Regions from separate parts of the Microbulbifer sp. A4B17 genome, predicted to be linked through region 1. Evidence: predicted binding sites of a transcription regulator. Region 1 holds the regulator's gene; each other region holds the start of a gene.
What was found. Region 1 encodes sigma-54, which starts transcription at its own class of promoters, with help from an activator protein. Its sites were predicted from a motif close to TGGCACANNNNTTGCNNT; they were not measured.
Positions count from the first base shown of each region.

Region 2: the regulator sigma-54 is predicted to act here: its motif matches at 2,752-2,769, upstream of glnL (nitrogen regulation protein NR(II)).
Region 3: the regulator sigma-54 is predicted to act here: its motif matches at 2,658-2,675, upstream of galU (UTP--glucose-1-phosphate uridylyltransferase GalU).

Region 1 is NZ_CP029064.1:3,887,259-3,892,167, reverse strand. It holds gene BTJ40_RS17135 (HPr family phosphocarrier protein) at 41-310, opposite strand; gene rapZ (RNase adapter RapZ) at 330-1,190, opposite strand; gene ptsN (PTS IIA-like nitrogen regulatory protein PtsN) at 1,297-1,758, opposite strand; gene hpf (ribosome hibernation-promoting factor, HPF/YfiA family) at 1,762-2,052, opposite strand; gene BTJ40_RS17115 (RNA polymerase factor sigma-54) at 2,250-3,713, opposite strand; gene lptB (LPS export ABC transporter ATP-binding protein) at 3,908-4,633, opposite strand; gene lptA (lipopolysaccharide transport periplasmic protein LptA) at 4,727-4,909, opposite strand, start outside.
Region 2 is NZ_CP029064.1:4,766,811-4,771,719, forward strand. It holds gene ntrC (nitrogen regulation protein NR(I)) at 179-1,585, opposite strand; gene glnL (nitrogen regulation protein NR(II)) at 1,589-2,671, opposite strand; gene BTJ40_RS20875 (DUF4124 domain-containing protein) at 3,002-3,562, opposite strand; gene glnA (glutamate--ammonia ligase) at 3,745-4,909, opposite strand, start outside.
Region 3 is NZ_CP029064.1:634,514-639,422, forward strand. It holds gene BTJ40_RS02880 (sugar nucleotide-binding protein) at 1-671, shown strand, start outside; gene fabB (beta-ketoacyl-ACP synthase I) at 731-1,954, opposite strand; gene fabA (3-hydroxyacyl-[acyl-carrier-protein] dehydratase FabA) at 2,022-2,546, opposite strand; gene galU (UTP--glucose-1-phosphate uridylyltransferase GalU) at 2,864-3,715, shown strand; gene BTJ40_RS02900 (phosphomannomutase) at 3,712-4,909, shown strand, end outside.

The DNA.
Region 1 (4,909 bases):
TTTATGGATGAGCCTTTTCCCGGCAATAGTATACCGGCCTCTATTCGGCTTCGCCGAATCGATCGGAGATCAGTGAGCTGATAGCTTCCAGGGCAGCCGTTTCGTCAGCGCCCTCTATTTCCAATTCCAGCTCTGTGCCCTTGCCTGCGGCCAGTAACATCAGGGCCATAACGCTTTTTCCATCTACGGCCTTGCCCTGGCAGTGCACTTTGATATTGGAGCAGAACCGAGAGGAGGTCTGAGCGAACTTGCTTGCGGCACGGGCGTGCAAGCCGAGTTTGTTGATGATGGTAAGCTGGTGTTTCTGCATAGCTCTGGTTGGCGAAAATTTATTTTTGCTGTTCCCGGTGGCGGATCTGCACATTATCGAACTCTTTGGAAAACTTCTTTACCAGCTGCTCGACCATGTACACAGATCGATGCCGCCCTCCAGTACAGCCGATAGAGATACAGGTATAGCTGCGGTTACTTTTCTGGTAATAGGGCAGCCAGTTCTCCAGAAAGCCGGTTATGTCGGCCTCCATCTTTGCTGTCTCAGGGTGTGAGCGCAAGAACTCCGCAACCTCAATATCCTTTCCGGTTTTTTCCCTAAGGGCCGGCTCCCAATAAGGGTTGGGTAGGCAGCGGAGGTCAAATATCAAGTCCGCATCTACAGGTACCCCATGCTTAAATCCAAAGGATTGGAACAGGATTGCCATACTGCTTGATTGTTCACCGACAACGCGGTTTTTTATCAATTCGCGCAACTGGTGCAAGCTCAGGGTACTGGTATCAATAACCATATCCGCGATAGTGGAGATGGGGGTGAGCAGCTCTTTTTCCTGATTGAGAGCTTCGAGCAAATGAGTGCAATCGTTGCTGAGGGGGTGTTTGCGCCGTGTCTCGCTGAATCGCTGAACCAACACCGGCTCGCGGGCATCGAGGTAGATAACATCGCACTGGACACCAGCCTCGCGCAGGGACTCAATAACGCCCGGAGCCTGTCTGATGTCCTGCCAGAGATTACGGGCATCGACACCCAGGGCCAGCGGGGTATTTTCTTTAGGCGGCTGTGCTCTTACCCGTTTAACCAGCTCCGGGAGCAGACTGGTGGGAAGGTTGTCGATGCAGTTAAAACCGACATCCTCCAATAGCTGTAGGGCAGAACTTTTGCCGGATCCAGAGCGGCCACTAATTATCACCAAGCGCATAGAGAGCCCTTCTCTTTGGTCAAGTCTTTATTATTCCGCTTGCTGCACTACCCGGGCACCGGGGGCGCATTTCAGTGCTGGGCGTCAGTCGTTAACCGAAACGTCCTCAGGCGGCCGCAGTGCTGTCAATAGCTAGGGCATAGAGCTCATCACTACTTTGTGCCTGCCTTAGCTTATCTCTTACCAAGCTATCGGAAAACAGAGCGGCAATCTCTGCCAGCGTATCCAAGTGCTCCTGTTCCGCATCTTCGGGGACCAGGAGAGTAAACAGTAAGTCGACAGGTTGGCGATCGACAGAGTCAAAATCTATGGCGGGCTGAGTGGTGCAGAGAACCCCGATGGGGCTATCACAGCCGGGCAGCCTGCAATGGGGGATGGCGACACCATCACCTATACCGGTGGAGCCCAGGCGCTCACGGGCGATCAGCTGGTTAAAAACTGTATCGGAGTCGTGTTGGGGATATTGTTCGGCGATGGCCTGGGCAATATTGAGCAGTAGCTTTTTTTTGCTGCTCCCCGCCAGATGGCAAAGGCTGAGGCGGGGAGAGAGTAATGCTTCCAGTGTCATAGTTCAGCGATGGTTCTGCAACTTCTCTTTGTGTTTTTTCAGTTGGCGGTCCAGCTTATCGGTGAGCGCATCAATTGCCGCGTACATATCTCTGTCCTCAGATCCAGCACAGAGGTCGTGACCATTGATATGTACTGTCGCTTCAGCTTTTTGGATCAGCTTCTCGACAGATAAAATAACCTGCGCGTTGGTGATGTTGTCGTAATGCCTGGACAGCTTCTCCATTTTGCTTTCGCAGTAGCTGCGCATAGGTGAGGTAACGTCGACGTGGTGGCCACTGATATTGATCTGCATGGATTTCTCCTTAACGGTGCATCACAAGCCGGCACTCACCCCCCTATCGGGTCGCAACCCTACTAGGAAGTGGGCCAGAATGGAAGGATACACTCAAATTTTGGGTTTTGGTTGCAGGCTGGGCGGTGGAGGGCGCCAGCAGGTGGTGACTGCTGGTGAATCGTGGGTCAAAATAATTGGTCGGCCAGGGGAGGGCACTAAATTAGCCGTTTCCTTTCGCTTGACGAGGGGATACCCATGGATTCGCGGTATTTCGCTACCGTTCGGCGCGCAACCTTGATGCCCTGTTTATCCAATTCCTGGGTGATTTTATTATCTGAAAGCGGTTTTCGTGGCACTTCACTATCAATCAGTTTACGAATAAGGGCCCGAATAGCAGTGGATGAGGCATCTTCACCGGAATCTGTGCTGACGTGGCTTGAGAAGAAGTACTTGAGTTCGAACACCCCGCGTGGTGTAAGCATGTATTTCTGGGTGGTCACTCGGGATATGGTGGATTCATGCATGCCAATGGTTTCAGCAATGTCTGCCAGAACCATCGGTCTCATTGCTTCTGGGCCTTCCTCAAAAAAGCCTTGCTGCTTATCCACAATGGACGTAGCGACTTTTAGTAGGGTGTCGTGGCGACTCTGTAAGCTCTTAAGGAACCAGCGTGCCTCCTGAAGATGGTCCCGAAGGAAGTTATTTTCCTGCGAGTTATCAGCCCGTTTTACTAGAGAAGCGTAGTGGCCATTGATACGGATCTTGGGGGTAATCTCCGGGTTCAGCTCGACAAGCCAGCGATGCTCCTTGCGAGACACAATAATATCGGGGATGACATAGGCGGGTTGTTCGCCGTTAAATTCTTCTCCTGGGTTAGGGGTGAGGGTTTGGATAAGGCGAATTACCTCGCCGAGCTGGGCTTCATTTAGGCGTGTACGTCGGCTGAGCTGCCTGAAATCTCTTTTCCCTAGTAATTCCAGGTGGCGCTCAATAATGGTCTGCGCTTCTTTTAACCAAGGAGTTTCCTCTGGCAACTGGTGGAGCTGGAGTAACAAGCACTCCTGAAGGCTCCGTGCGCCGCAGCCGGCAGGTTCGAATTGTTGTACGGCTTTTAGGACTGCAACCACCTCATCCTCTTCAACTTGAAGGGAAGTTGCAACGTCATTAACGCTGGTGTTGAGCAGGCCATTTGGGTTTATGGCATCAATGAGGTGCTCGCCAATCCACTTGTCATGGCTGGATAGTGCAGTGAGATTTAATTGCCAGAGCAAGTGATCCTGGAGTGTGTCGGTGGAGGTGTTGCGCTCGAAGTTGGGGTCTTCGCCCTCCGAAGGAGCGCTGTAGCTGCTGTAAATATCGTCCCAATGAGAATCAACCGGCAGCTCTGTGGGGATATCCTGGCTCCAGTCTGTCTCTCCGAGCTCTTTTTCCTCACTGGCGGTGTGGTTTATCTCTTCACTTGTGGTGGAGGGTGGCAGTTCTTGCTGTCCGTTAGTCTCTGTGTTTGTTGTTGGAGCCAGATCCTCACCTTCAGCCTCCAGCATTGGGTTGCCGTCGAGGGCTGCCTGGACTTCCTGCTGTAAATCCAGTGTTGAGAGTTGCAAGAGGCGTATTGCCTGTTGCAACTGCGGGGTCATGGTTAGCTGTGTGCCGAGCTTGAGCTGGAGAGACTGCTTCATAGTTTAGGGGTGCAGGCCAGTGCGACAATGGGGTTGTCAAAGTTAACCCGAGATGGCGCAGACTACCCCGGCCTACAAACTATTACAAGCAATAAGCGTGCCGACTATTGTGATTTGAGGAGTCAGTCCGCTTGTAAAATATGATGTGATTCTCGATATACTGACTGTTTGATTACATTTGTCACCATTTGCCGTCAAATGGTAAATTCGTGTCCCAAATAGACTTCGCGTACCTGTTGATTGGCCAGTACGTCATTTGGTGTTCCAGAGGCGATAATGTGGCCTTCGCTGACAATATAGGCAGTTTCACAGATATCCAGGGTTTCTCTCACGTTGTGGTCTGTGATCAAGACACCGATATCCCTGTCGCGCAAGTGGCGAATGATTTGCTTGATATCGTTCACAGAAATAGGGTCGACACCGGCAAAGGGTTCATCGAGCAAGACAAAACTGGGGTCTGTAGCCAGGGCTCTGGCAATCTCTACCCTGCGTCGCTCCCCCCCGGAGAGGGCCATTCCGAGGCTGTTTTCAATGTGGGTTATATTGAATTCCTCGAGCAGCTCCTGGGCCTGTTTTTCGCGCTCGGCCCGGCTGAGTCCCTTGCGGGTTTCAAGGATTGCGAGAATGTTGTCGCGTACTGACAGGCGCCGAAATACAGAGGCCTCCTGGGGTAAGTAACCGATTCCTTTACGGGCGCGGCCGTGCATTGAGAGGCGGGTGATATCTTCGTTGTCGATCAGGACTTGCCCGGCGTCGGCTTGCACCAGCCCTGCGATCATATAGAAACAGGTTGTTTTACCGGCTCCGTTGGGTCCCAGCAAGCCAACGACCTGTCCACTGGAGACACTGACGGAGACATCTTGAACAACTTTTCTTTTCTTGTATTGTTTGGCGAGGTGTAACGCTTGTAGCGTTGGCATAGTGAGTCCTGAAATCTGGCCGCAGCCATATAAGGCTGCGGATTACATCATTGTAAATAGCGCTGTTTTTACAGGCTTTAAAGCTCTGCTGGGTTACTGATTGGCGTCGGTGCCGGCGGGTTCGCTGGTCTCGGTGCTTTCAGGTTTCCAGATCATCTCAACTCTGCCTTGGCCCGGCTGGCTGCGAGCGCTCATTTGCTCGGTTGCGAGATCGTAGTCAATTTTCTCGGCAGTCAGGGTGTTGCCATCGCGGTCGATATAAGCCTGGCCGTTGAG
Region 2 (4,909 bases), 880 kb from region 1:
ATTTTCAAGTTTACCTGCTGGAATCAAAAATACCTATCTAAATAGATGTTAATAGATTACTGCTAGTAAAAGACTCAATCAGGAACAAAAATAAATAAATTAAGAGCTGCCTGACAGTGAGAAGTGAGTATATTTTAAGTAGGCCTTCCCATCCTGTTTGGGAAGACCTCACTGTTATTTACTCTCCGCCAATTTCCAATTCTTTTAACTTCCGCGTCAGGGTATTTCTCCCCCACCCCAGCAAGTCAGCGGCATCACGCTTACGTCCAGCCGTATGCTTGAGAGCAATTTCTATCAGCGCTTTTTCAAATGCGGGAACAGCTTCATTTAAAATCTCGCGCTGCCCCGAGGAGAGGGCCTGGTCGGCCCACAGACGTAGAGCTTTTTGCCAGTCTGCCGGTGTTTCTGTCGTCGCGCCCTGCTGGTGCAACTCCTGTGGTAAATCTTCAATATGCACCTCGCGTCCGGAAGCCATTACGGTAATCCAGCGACAGGTATTTTCCAGTTGTCGTACATTACCGGGCCAATCCAGCCCGGAAAGATACTCCTCAGTTTCCTTGGTTAGGATCTTTGGCTCCACCCCCAGATCTTTTGCCGCAGCATTAAAGAAGTGCCTCACCAATCGCGGAATATCCTCCCGGCGATCCGCCAGTCTAGGAATATGGATGCGAATAACATTCAGACGATGGAACAGGTCCTCGCGGAATTTATGCTGGCATACGAGCTCTTCCAGGTCCTGGTGAGTCGCGGCAATAATGCGCACGTCCACCTTTACCGGAGTGTGGCCACCGACCCGGTAAAATTCGCCATCAGCCAATACTCGCAATAACCGCGTCTGCGTATCTGCGGGCATATCGCCAATTTCATCCAAAAACAGGGTGCCGCCATTGGCCTGCTCAAAGCGTCCGGCTCGCTGAGAGCTGGCACCAGTGAAAGCCCCTTTTTCATGGCCGAATAATTCGGACTCCATCAGGTCCTTGGGAATGGCCGCCATATTCAAGGCAATAAATGGTTTATCTCTGCGCGGACTGTGATTGTGCAGTGCCTGCGCCACCAATTCCTTACCGGTGCCGGATTCACCATTGATTAATACGGTGATATTGGAATGTGACAGGCGGCCAATCGCGCGAAAGACCTCCTGCATCGCTGGCGCCTCACCAATAATTTCTTTATTACCCTGGCCGTTTTCCGGTTCAACCCGCTCTTCAGCACTCTGTTCACTGGCATGCATCAAAGCGCGCCGGGTTACCGCAACCGCTTCATCGATATCAAATGGCTTGGGCAGGTATTCAAAGGCACCTCCCTGGTAAGCGGCTACGGCGCTATCCAGGTCCGAGTGCGCAGTCATAATAATTATTGGCAGGCTCGGCCGCTCGGCCTGGAAGCGCTGCAACAATTTAAATCCATCGGAACCCGGCATACGAATATCGCTAATCACCACATCCGGTGAATCACTGTAGAAATCATCCAGGGCGCGGTCACCGCTCTCATAGCAATGGGTATCAATCCCCTCACGCGATAGCGCTCTCTCCAGCACCCAGCGGATTGATCTGTCGTCGTCAATAATCCAAACGCGATTACTCATTCTCTAGGCTCCTGTATTTGCTAATTCGGTAGTAAGGGGCAGGTAAATCTGGAAGATACTGCGGCCGGGTTGGCTGTCACACTTAATCAGCCCCTTGTGTTGATTGATTATGTTCTGTGAGATGGAAAGGCCGAGGCCAGAGCCCTCGGCGCGGCCGGAGATCATCGGGAAAAATATCCGCTCGCGAATCTCCTCCGGTATGCCTGGGCCGTTATCCTCGATTTCTATACGACAGACTAATGGGCAATTGCGGCGGCCGATGGTGAATTGGCGCTGTATTCGAGTGCGCAATACCATCTCCCCACTGCTGAGACCAATACTTTCATCGATGGCCTGCATGGCGTTGCGGGCAATATTGAGCAACGCCTGGATCAATTGTTCGCTATCTGCGGGGACATCGGGAATCGATGGATCGTAGTCCCTGCGGATTTGTAATTCACCGATGCACTCCGCATCCAATAACTGGGCAACGCGCTCCAGAACCTCATGCACATTAACCGGTTGCAGTACTACCGGCTGGCGTGGGCCCAGTAAACGATCGACGAGGTTGCGCAGTCGATCCACTTCTTCAATGATTATCTGGGTATATTCATCCAGTGCCGGGTCGGGCAACTCTCGCTGTAGCAGTTGTGCGGCACCTCGTATACCGCCGAGGGGGTTCTTGACCTCATGGGCCATACCGCGAACCAGGTTGCGTGTGGTTTCCTGGGCGTTAAGCAGCGCATCCTCCCTGGCAATTCGCAACAGGCGATCCATCGGCTGCACTTCCACAAGCAACACGGAAAACTCGGGGACCGGGCTGACTGAGTAATCCACAGTCCGGGTTTCAAGATTATTCAGCCGCCAACTGGCACGGCGTACTGTGTACTTTTCATTTTTTCGCAGCGCTTCCCGCATAGCCTCATAGGCAGCGGGAGATTCTCGCACCACCTCCTCCAACATCGAGCCTTTGACTCGAGTACTGGAGGCGGCCAACAAGTCCTCAGCAGCATTGTTCAAATAGCAAAGCGATAAGTTTTCATCCAACACCAACACTGCGGAAGTCAGGCTATCGAGTAATTGGCGCAACTGGCGATCATTCAGCATTCACAAAATTTCCGATTCATTCCGAGGCTCTGACCAAACTCCCTTTGGTCACCCCCAGCAAACTAGCGCTGTATCTAGTCAGTGCAAAAAGCAAACCAAAATGGCGCATATGCTGGCATTTGCAGGCGGAAACAACTTCAACCGGACACAATCGGTGCGCAGTGAGCTCTAGTGGCATAGCGAGTTACTCAGCTTAAAAAATGAGGTGTCGCCAACTACAGGCAGAATGCACCAGAACGGTGCGCAGGTCAAAAAATAAACAGACTGGATTGGGAGATGGGAGGAAGTGAGAGGGCAGTTAGATTGAGGGGGCTTTCGCCCCCCAGTATTTCAACCCCTAGCTATGGGGCGCTTCACGTAAATGGTAACCACTTTGGATTGAGCCATAACCTGCCCGTTTGCGCCCACCAAGACGGCCTGTAGGGTATGCGTTCCACGCTCAAGAGCCGAAATATCCAGGGCATTACCGTAAGCACTCCCCTGCCAGCGTTGCCCATCGATAATCGCATAAAAGCTTGAGCCCTCTGGGTAGGCTGGAGTTACTTGTACCTCAAGCGCAATCAGGGTTTGCCCAGGAGGGATAGTAGCCTCATTTATTGGGCTTACGATCTGTATCGAAACAGCCTCGGAACTTCTATCTTCCGTATTCGGCGACAATTTTTTTGAGGGTAGCTGCCGGGGCAAGGCGATCGGCTGGATGTTGATCGGTGCCAACTCAACCTCTTCCGAGCTGCCGTTTGGTGGTGGTGTATCACTAAAGGTTACCTGACCATCGGGACCCACTATTTTGTATATGGCTCCACTCTCTGCGAAAGCCACAAAAGCCACTAGTGGCAAAACTAATAAAACAGCTTTCAGTAGTTCTCGAATTCCCAACATTCTATTAGCCACCCTGCAACTCCCCCCATTTCAGGTATAGGGATTTTCATACTTTTGGCGCCGTTTATTGCAGCTGCAAACCACAGAGCCCTAGAGTCCCGGCTGACAGTGTACCCGCAATAAAAAAGCCCGCACCAGAGTAGTGCGGACTTTTCGAGAACGGCTCGACGGCATCATCGTGATGCCGGTCGCCATTACACGGAGTAGTACATATCGAACTCGACCGGGTGAGTGGTCATGTTCAGACGCTCTACTTCTTCACGCTTCAGCTCGATGTAGGCATCGATAGCATCGTTAGTGAATACACCACCGGCTGTCAGGAATTCGCGATCCTGGTCCAGAGCATCCAGGGCGCCTTCCAGGCTGGAAGCGACAGTCGGGTACTCAGCCAGCTCTTCCGGCGGCAGATCGTACAGATCCTTGTCCGCAGCATCGCCAGGGTGGATCTTGTTCTTGATACCGTCGAGACCCGCCATCAGCAGCGCGGCGAAAGACAGGTACGGGTTGGCGGTCGGGTCCGGGAAGCGAGTCTCAATGCGCTTGCCTTTCGGGGAGGGCACGAAAGGAATACGGATAGACGCAGAGCGGTTACGCGCAGAGTAAGCCAGGATTACCGGCGCTTCGAAGCCAGGTACCAGACGCTTATAAGAGTTGGTGGAAGCGTTACACAGCGCGTTCAGGGCGCGAGCGTGCTTAACGATACCGCCGATGTAGTACAGAGCAGCTTCGGACAGACCAGCGTAGGCGTCACCGGCAAACTGGTTTACGCCATCCTTGCTAAAGGACTGGTGAACGTGCATGCCAGAACCGTTATCGCCAACCAGCGGCTTGGGCATAAAGGTCGCGGTCTTGCCGTAGGCGTGGGCAACGTTGTGTACAGCGTACTTGAGGATCTGTACTTCGTCCGCTTTCTTGGTCAGGGTGTTGGCGGCAACGCCGATCTCACATTGGCCGGCAGTGCCCACTTCGTGGTGATGCACTTCTACACGCAGGCCCATCTGCTCCATCGCGGAACACATAGCGGCGCGAACGTCGTGCAGGGAATCCACCGGAGGAACCGGGAAGTAACCGCCTTTAACACCGGGGCGGTGACCAATATTGCCTTCGGCAAAGTTGTGACCGGAAGACCAGGCCGCTTCTTCGGAGTTGATTTTGTAGAAGGCGCCGCCCATTTCGGCACCCCAGGTGATGTCGTCGAATACGAAGAACTCGGGCTCGGGACCGAACAGAGCGGTGTCACCCAGACCAGTGGACTTCAGGTATTCCTCAGCGCGCAAAGCGATGGAGCGAGGATCGCGCTCGTAACCCTGACCGGTAATTGGGTCGACGATGTTACAGCGAATGATAACGGTGCTCTCA
Region 3 (4,909 bases), 1.8 Mb from region 1:
GTGCCGACAATCGAGGCATGCCGGAGTCACTGCTGGTGAGTAAGCGGCTTTGTGCTGCACCCTGTGAACATATTATTCACCTCTCATCCTACCAAGTTTTTTCTGGCGGTGAGCGCCGCCGCTATGACGAGGATGAGCCCGCAGAACCACAGTCCCCGAGTGGACGCGAATGGCTGGCCTGCGAAGATGCCTTTAATGGGCTGCAAAACCTGACGATTTTGCGTTTTGGCTGGATGGTGGACAGTGGTCAGGATGCCTTGTTAGGGCGTATTTTACGCAACTTTGTGTCTGGGGAGCCTTTAGCCCTGGATGGAAGGAACAGTGGCAACCCAGTAACAGTGGTGGATATGGCTCGTGTCGCAGTGGCGGTTGCCCAGCAGCTCGCTAGCGGGGCCAAGGCAGGAGGCGTTTATCACTACGGTAGCTCTGATAGTTGCACAGCGATGGAGTTTGCCTTGGAGGTAGTCGAACGCGCCCAGGCTTTTTACGATGAAGAGCGCTTTGCTCAATTTACTTCACTAGGGGATGAGGCTGAAAAGCAGGATCGCAGCATTGTGCTTTCCTGTGGCAAGCTGCGGGATGTCTTTGGTGTTCAGCAGCGTAGCTGGAGGCAGGGGCTGACGCGCCAGGTTGAGCTGTGGTTGGAGCGCCTGCACGCAACTCCGGAATAGTTTGATTTCTGTTGTGCAGTCAATAAAAAGGGCGCCGCGAGGCGCCCTTTTTATTTCGATTAGATTTTATCGAATATCAGGCAGGCATTAGTTCCGCCAAAACCAAAGCTATTGGACATAGCCCGTTTGACTTCAGTCTCACGCAGCTGGCGGACAAGGTCCATGCCTTCCGCAGCGGGGTCGAGGTTCTCTACATTGGCTGATGCAGCAATAAAGTTATTCTGCATCATCAGCAGGCTGTAAATGGCCTCCTGAACCCCTGCAGCTCCCAGCGAGTGCCCTGTCAGAGATTTGGTAGAGGCGAATGCCGGAACTGTATCTCCGAAGACTTCACGCATGGCCTTCAACTCGGCGATATCGCCTACAGGCGTAGAGGTGCCGTGGGTATTGATATAGTCCACGCTACCCTGCAGCCCTTTGCCGTCCATACCGGCCAGAGCCTGCTGCATGCAGCGGGCGGCGCCTTCACCGCTTGGGGCAACCATATCGTAACCATCGGAAGTTGCGCCGTAACCGGTCAGCTCCGCATAGATGGTCGCACCGCGAGCCAGGGCGTGTTCCATTTCCTCGAGTACCAGGCAGCCACCGCCGCCAGCGATCACAAAACCATCGCGATCTGCATCGTAGGGTCGAGAGGCATGAGATGGATTGTCGTTGTATTTGCTCGATAGGGCTCCCATAGCATCAAACAGGTGGGTGAGACTCCATGCGAGTTCTTCACCGCCGCCGGCAAAGATAACATCCTGTTTACCCATCTGGATTAACTCGGCTCCGTGGCCAATACAGTGGGCACTGGTAGCACAGGCTGAGGAAATACTGTAATTGACCCCCTTAATTTTGAAGGGGGTAGCTAGGCATGCAGATACGGTGCTACCCATTACCTGAGGAACGCGGTAGGCGCCAACGCGGCGCACGCCTTTTTCTTTCAGGGTATGTGCGGCGTCAATAATCTGTTGGGTAGATGTACCCCCAGAGCCCATTACGATGCCTGTACGCGGGTTGGAAACATCGGTCTCTTCGAGGCCAGACATATCAATAGCTTCTCGCATGGCTATGTACGCATAGGCCGCGGAGTCGCCCATAAAACGCAATTGCTTGCGATCGATATGCTCCTTGAAATCGATGTCCACAGGCCCGGCCACCTGGCTGCGCAGGCCGAGTTCCTTGTACTCTTCTTGGAAGCGAATGCCGCTTCGGCCAGATTTTAGTGACTCGGTGACTTCTTTAGTATTGGTACCGATACAGGAAGTGATACCCATTCCGGTAATGACGACCCGACGCATAGTGATCTCCAGCATAGCTTGTCGGCAGAGGACTGATGGTTTCTACCGGTTTTAGTCTTAAACGAGTTTAAAAATTATCCGTACGGGTAAATAAGCCTACGCGAAGATCCTTAGCGGTGTAAATTTCCCTTCCATCCACTGAGACACTGCCGTCGCCAATACCCATAACAAGCCTGCGCTCAACAATCCGGCTCATTTGGATATGGTAAGTCACCTTTTTGCTGGTGGGGAGGATCTGGCCAGTAAATTTAACTTCCCCGCAGCCCAGTGCGCGACCGCGGCCGGGATTTCCTTTCCAGGCTAGGAAGTAGCCCAGTAATTGCCACATGGCATCCAGACCCAAGCAACCGGGCATTACAGGGTCGCCAGGAAAGTGGCAGTCGAAAAACCATAGATCGGGGTGAATGTCGAGCTCAGCGATCAGCTCTCCCTTGCCGAAGGCGCCCCCTTCTTTAGATATATGGGTTATGCGATCAAGCATTAACATATTGGGAGCCGGCAACTGGGCGTTGCCTGGGCCGAACATCTCGCCACGGGAGCAGGTCAGAAGCTCCTCTCTGGTATACTCACTTTTTTGTACAAAATTACTCATCATTTCCCCGTTAGTGGGTGGTTATGCAATTGAGATTGGACACTTTTGCAAGATCGGGCATTCTAAGGGCTGTGTGTCGCTTGTCCAGTCGGTCAAGGCGCTTTTTGTGACTGGCGCGAAAATTGTCTTCACAAATACCATCTCTTTAGCGTATTAATTCCCCAATATATTCTGATAGTTTCGGTGTTTATCCTCGGGGAAATTCACATTTTGGGCCAAGTTTAACGTTATCGTGTGTAAGTGCTCGCGCCACGACGCTATGATACGTTGCCTGCCCTGCGCGGGGTGCGCTGTTTTAAATTGATTGGGGGAGCAGAATGCTCAAGAAATGCCTATTTCCTGTTGCCGGTTACGGCACTCGTTTTCTTCCTGCCACTAAGGCAATGCCGAAAGAAATGTTACCGTTAGTGAATAAGCCACTGGTTCAGTATGGCGTTGAGGAAGCTATAGAGGCAGGACTCACCGAGATCGGTTTTGTCACAGGGCGAGGCAAGCGTGCAATTGAGGACCACTTTGATACTAACTTTGAGTTGGAACACCAGATTGCTGGTACTGGTAAAGAGCGTTACCTGGACTCAGTGCGGAAAGTGATCGATAGAGCGAGCTTTTCTTATACGCGCCAGGGTGAAATGAGAGGCCTCGGCGATGCCATTTTGCAGGGACACCGTCTGGTTGGCGACGAGCCGTTTGCCGTCGTATTGGCTGACGACCTTTGTCTGAATGAAGATATAGGCGTTTTGGGGCAAATGGTTCAGCTATATAAGCAGTTTCGCTGCAGTATTGTTGCTGTAGAGGAAGTACCGAAGGAGCAGATTCATAAGTTTGGTGTGATCGGTGGTAACGAGATTAAGCCCGGCTTGTACCAAGTTACCAATATGGTTGAGAAGCCCGCAGCGGAAGATGCCCCCAGTAATATGGCAATTATCGGTCGCTATATTTTGACACCGGATATCTTTGACCTGATCCGCGATACCCCGCCAGGCAAAAATGGTGAGGTCCAGATAACCGATGCGCTGATGGCGCAAGCTCAACAGGGCTGTGTATTAGCTTATGCCTTCAAAGGTCGCCGCTATGATTGTGGCTCTGTAGAGGGCTTTATCGATGCTACTAACCACGTTTATGAGAATGTGTATTTGCCAGAGCAGGCTGCTGAGGAGAAAAGCAAGTGAGTGAGCTGACTTGCTTTAAGGCTTATGACCTTCGCGGCCGTGTTCCCGATGAACTTAATACCGATGTTGCCTATCGAGTGGGGCGTGCCTTTGCCCAGTTCCTGAATGCTCGTCGAGTAGTTGTTGGGCATGATATTCGGCTTACCAGTGGTGAGCTGACTGATGCACTGGTGAATGGATTGCGAGATGCGGGTGCCGATGTTTTCCATATCGGCGAGTGTGGTACAGAAGAAGTCTACTTTGCCAATTTCCATGGGGACTTTGACGGCGGTATTTGTGTTACTGCTAGTCACAATCCTATGGACTACAACGGCATGAAGTTTGTACGTGCAGGCAGTAGTCCAATCAGTGGTGATACCGGTCTACTGGATATCAAGCGCTTGGCAGAAGAAAACAACTTTGCTCCGGTTGAGCAAAGAGGCACTTTGCAGCGCTTTGAACACCGTGCTGATTTTGTGCAGCACTTATTGGGGTATATCGATAATACTGCATTGAAACCATTAAAATTGGTGGTTAATGCTGGTAATGGTGGTGCAGGGGCGGTAGTTGATGCGCTGGCTCCACACCTGCCGTTTGAGTTTGTGCGAGTTCACCACGAGCCCGACGGCAACTTTCCCAACGGTATTCCCAACCCAATTTTGCCAGAAAACCGCAATTCTACTGCCGAGGCAGTGCGGGCAAGCGGCGCTGATTTTGGTATAGCCTGGGATGGTGATTTTGATCGCTGTTTTTTCTTCGATGAAAGTGGTGATTTTATTGAAGGTTACTATGTTGTTGGCTTGCTGGCAGAAGCTTTCCTGGCAAAAAACAGCGGAGCCAAAGTTGTTCATGATCCACGCCTGCTCTGGAATACCGAGGATATTGTCCGCGCTGCTGGTGGAGAGCCGGTGCAGAGCAAAACTGGTCATGCCTTTATTAAAGAGCGTATGCGCAAGGAAGATGCCATTTATGGCGGTGAAATGAGTGCGCACCATTATTTCCGGGATTTTGCCTACTGCGATAGCGGTATGATTCCATGGTTATTGGTCGCTGAGTTGGTAAGTCGCAGTGGTAAATCGCTGTCACAGCTTGTTGGTGAACGCATGGCTGCTTTCCCATGTTCGGGAGAGATTAATTCAAAGGTTCAGGATGCTGCAGCACTGTTAAAGGCGGCAGAGGAAAAGTATGGACCTGCAGCTGACAGCGTTGAGCACG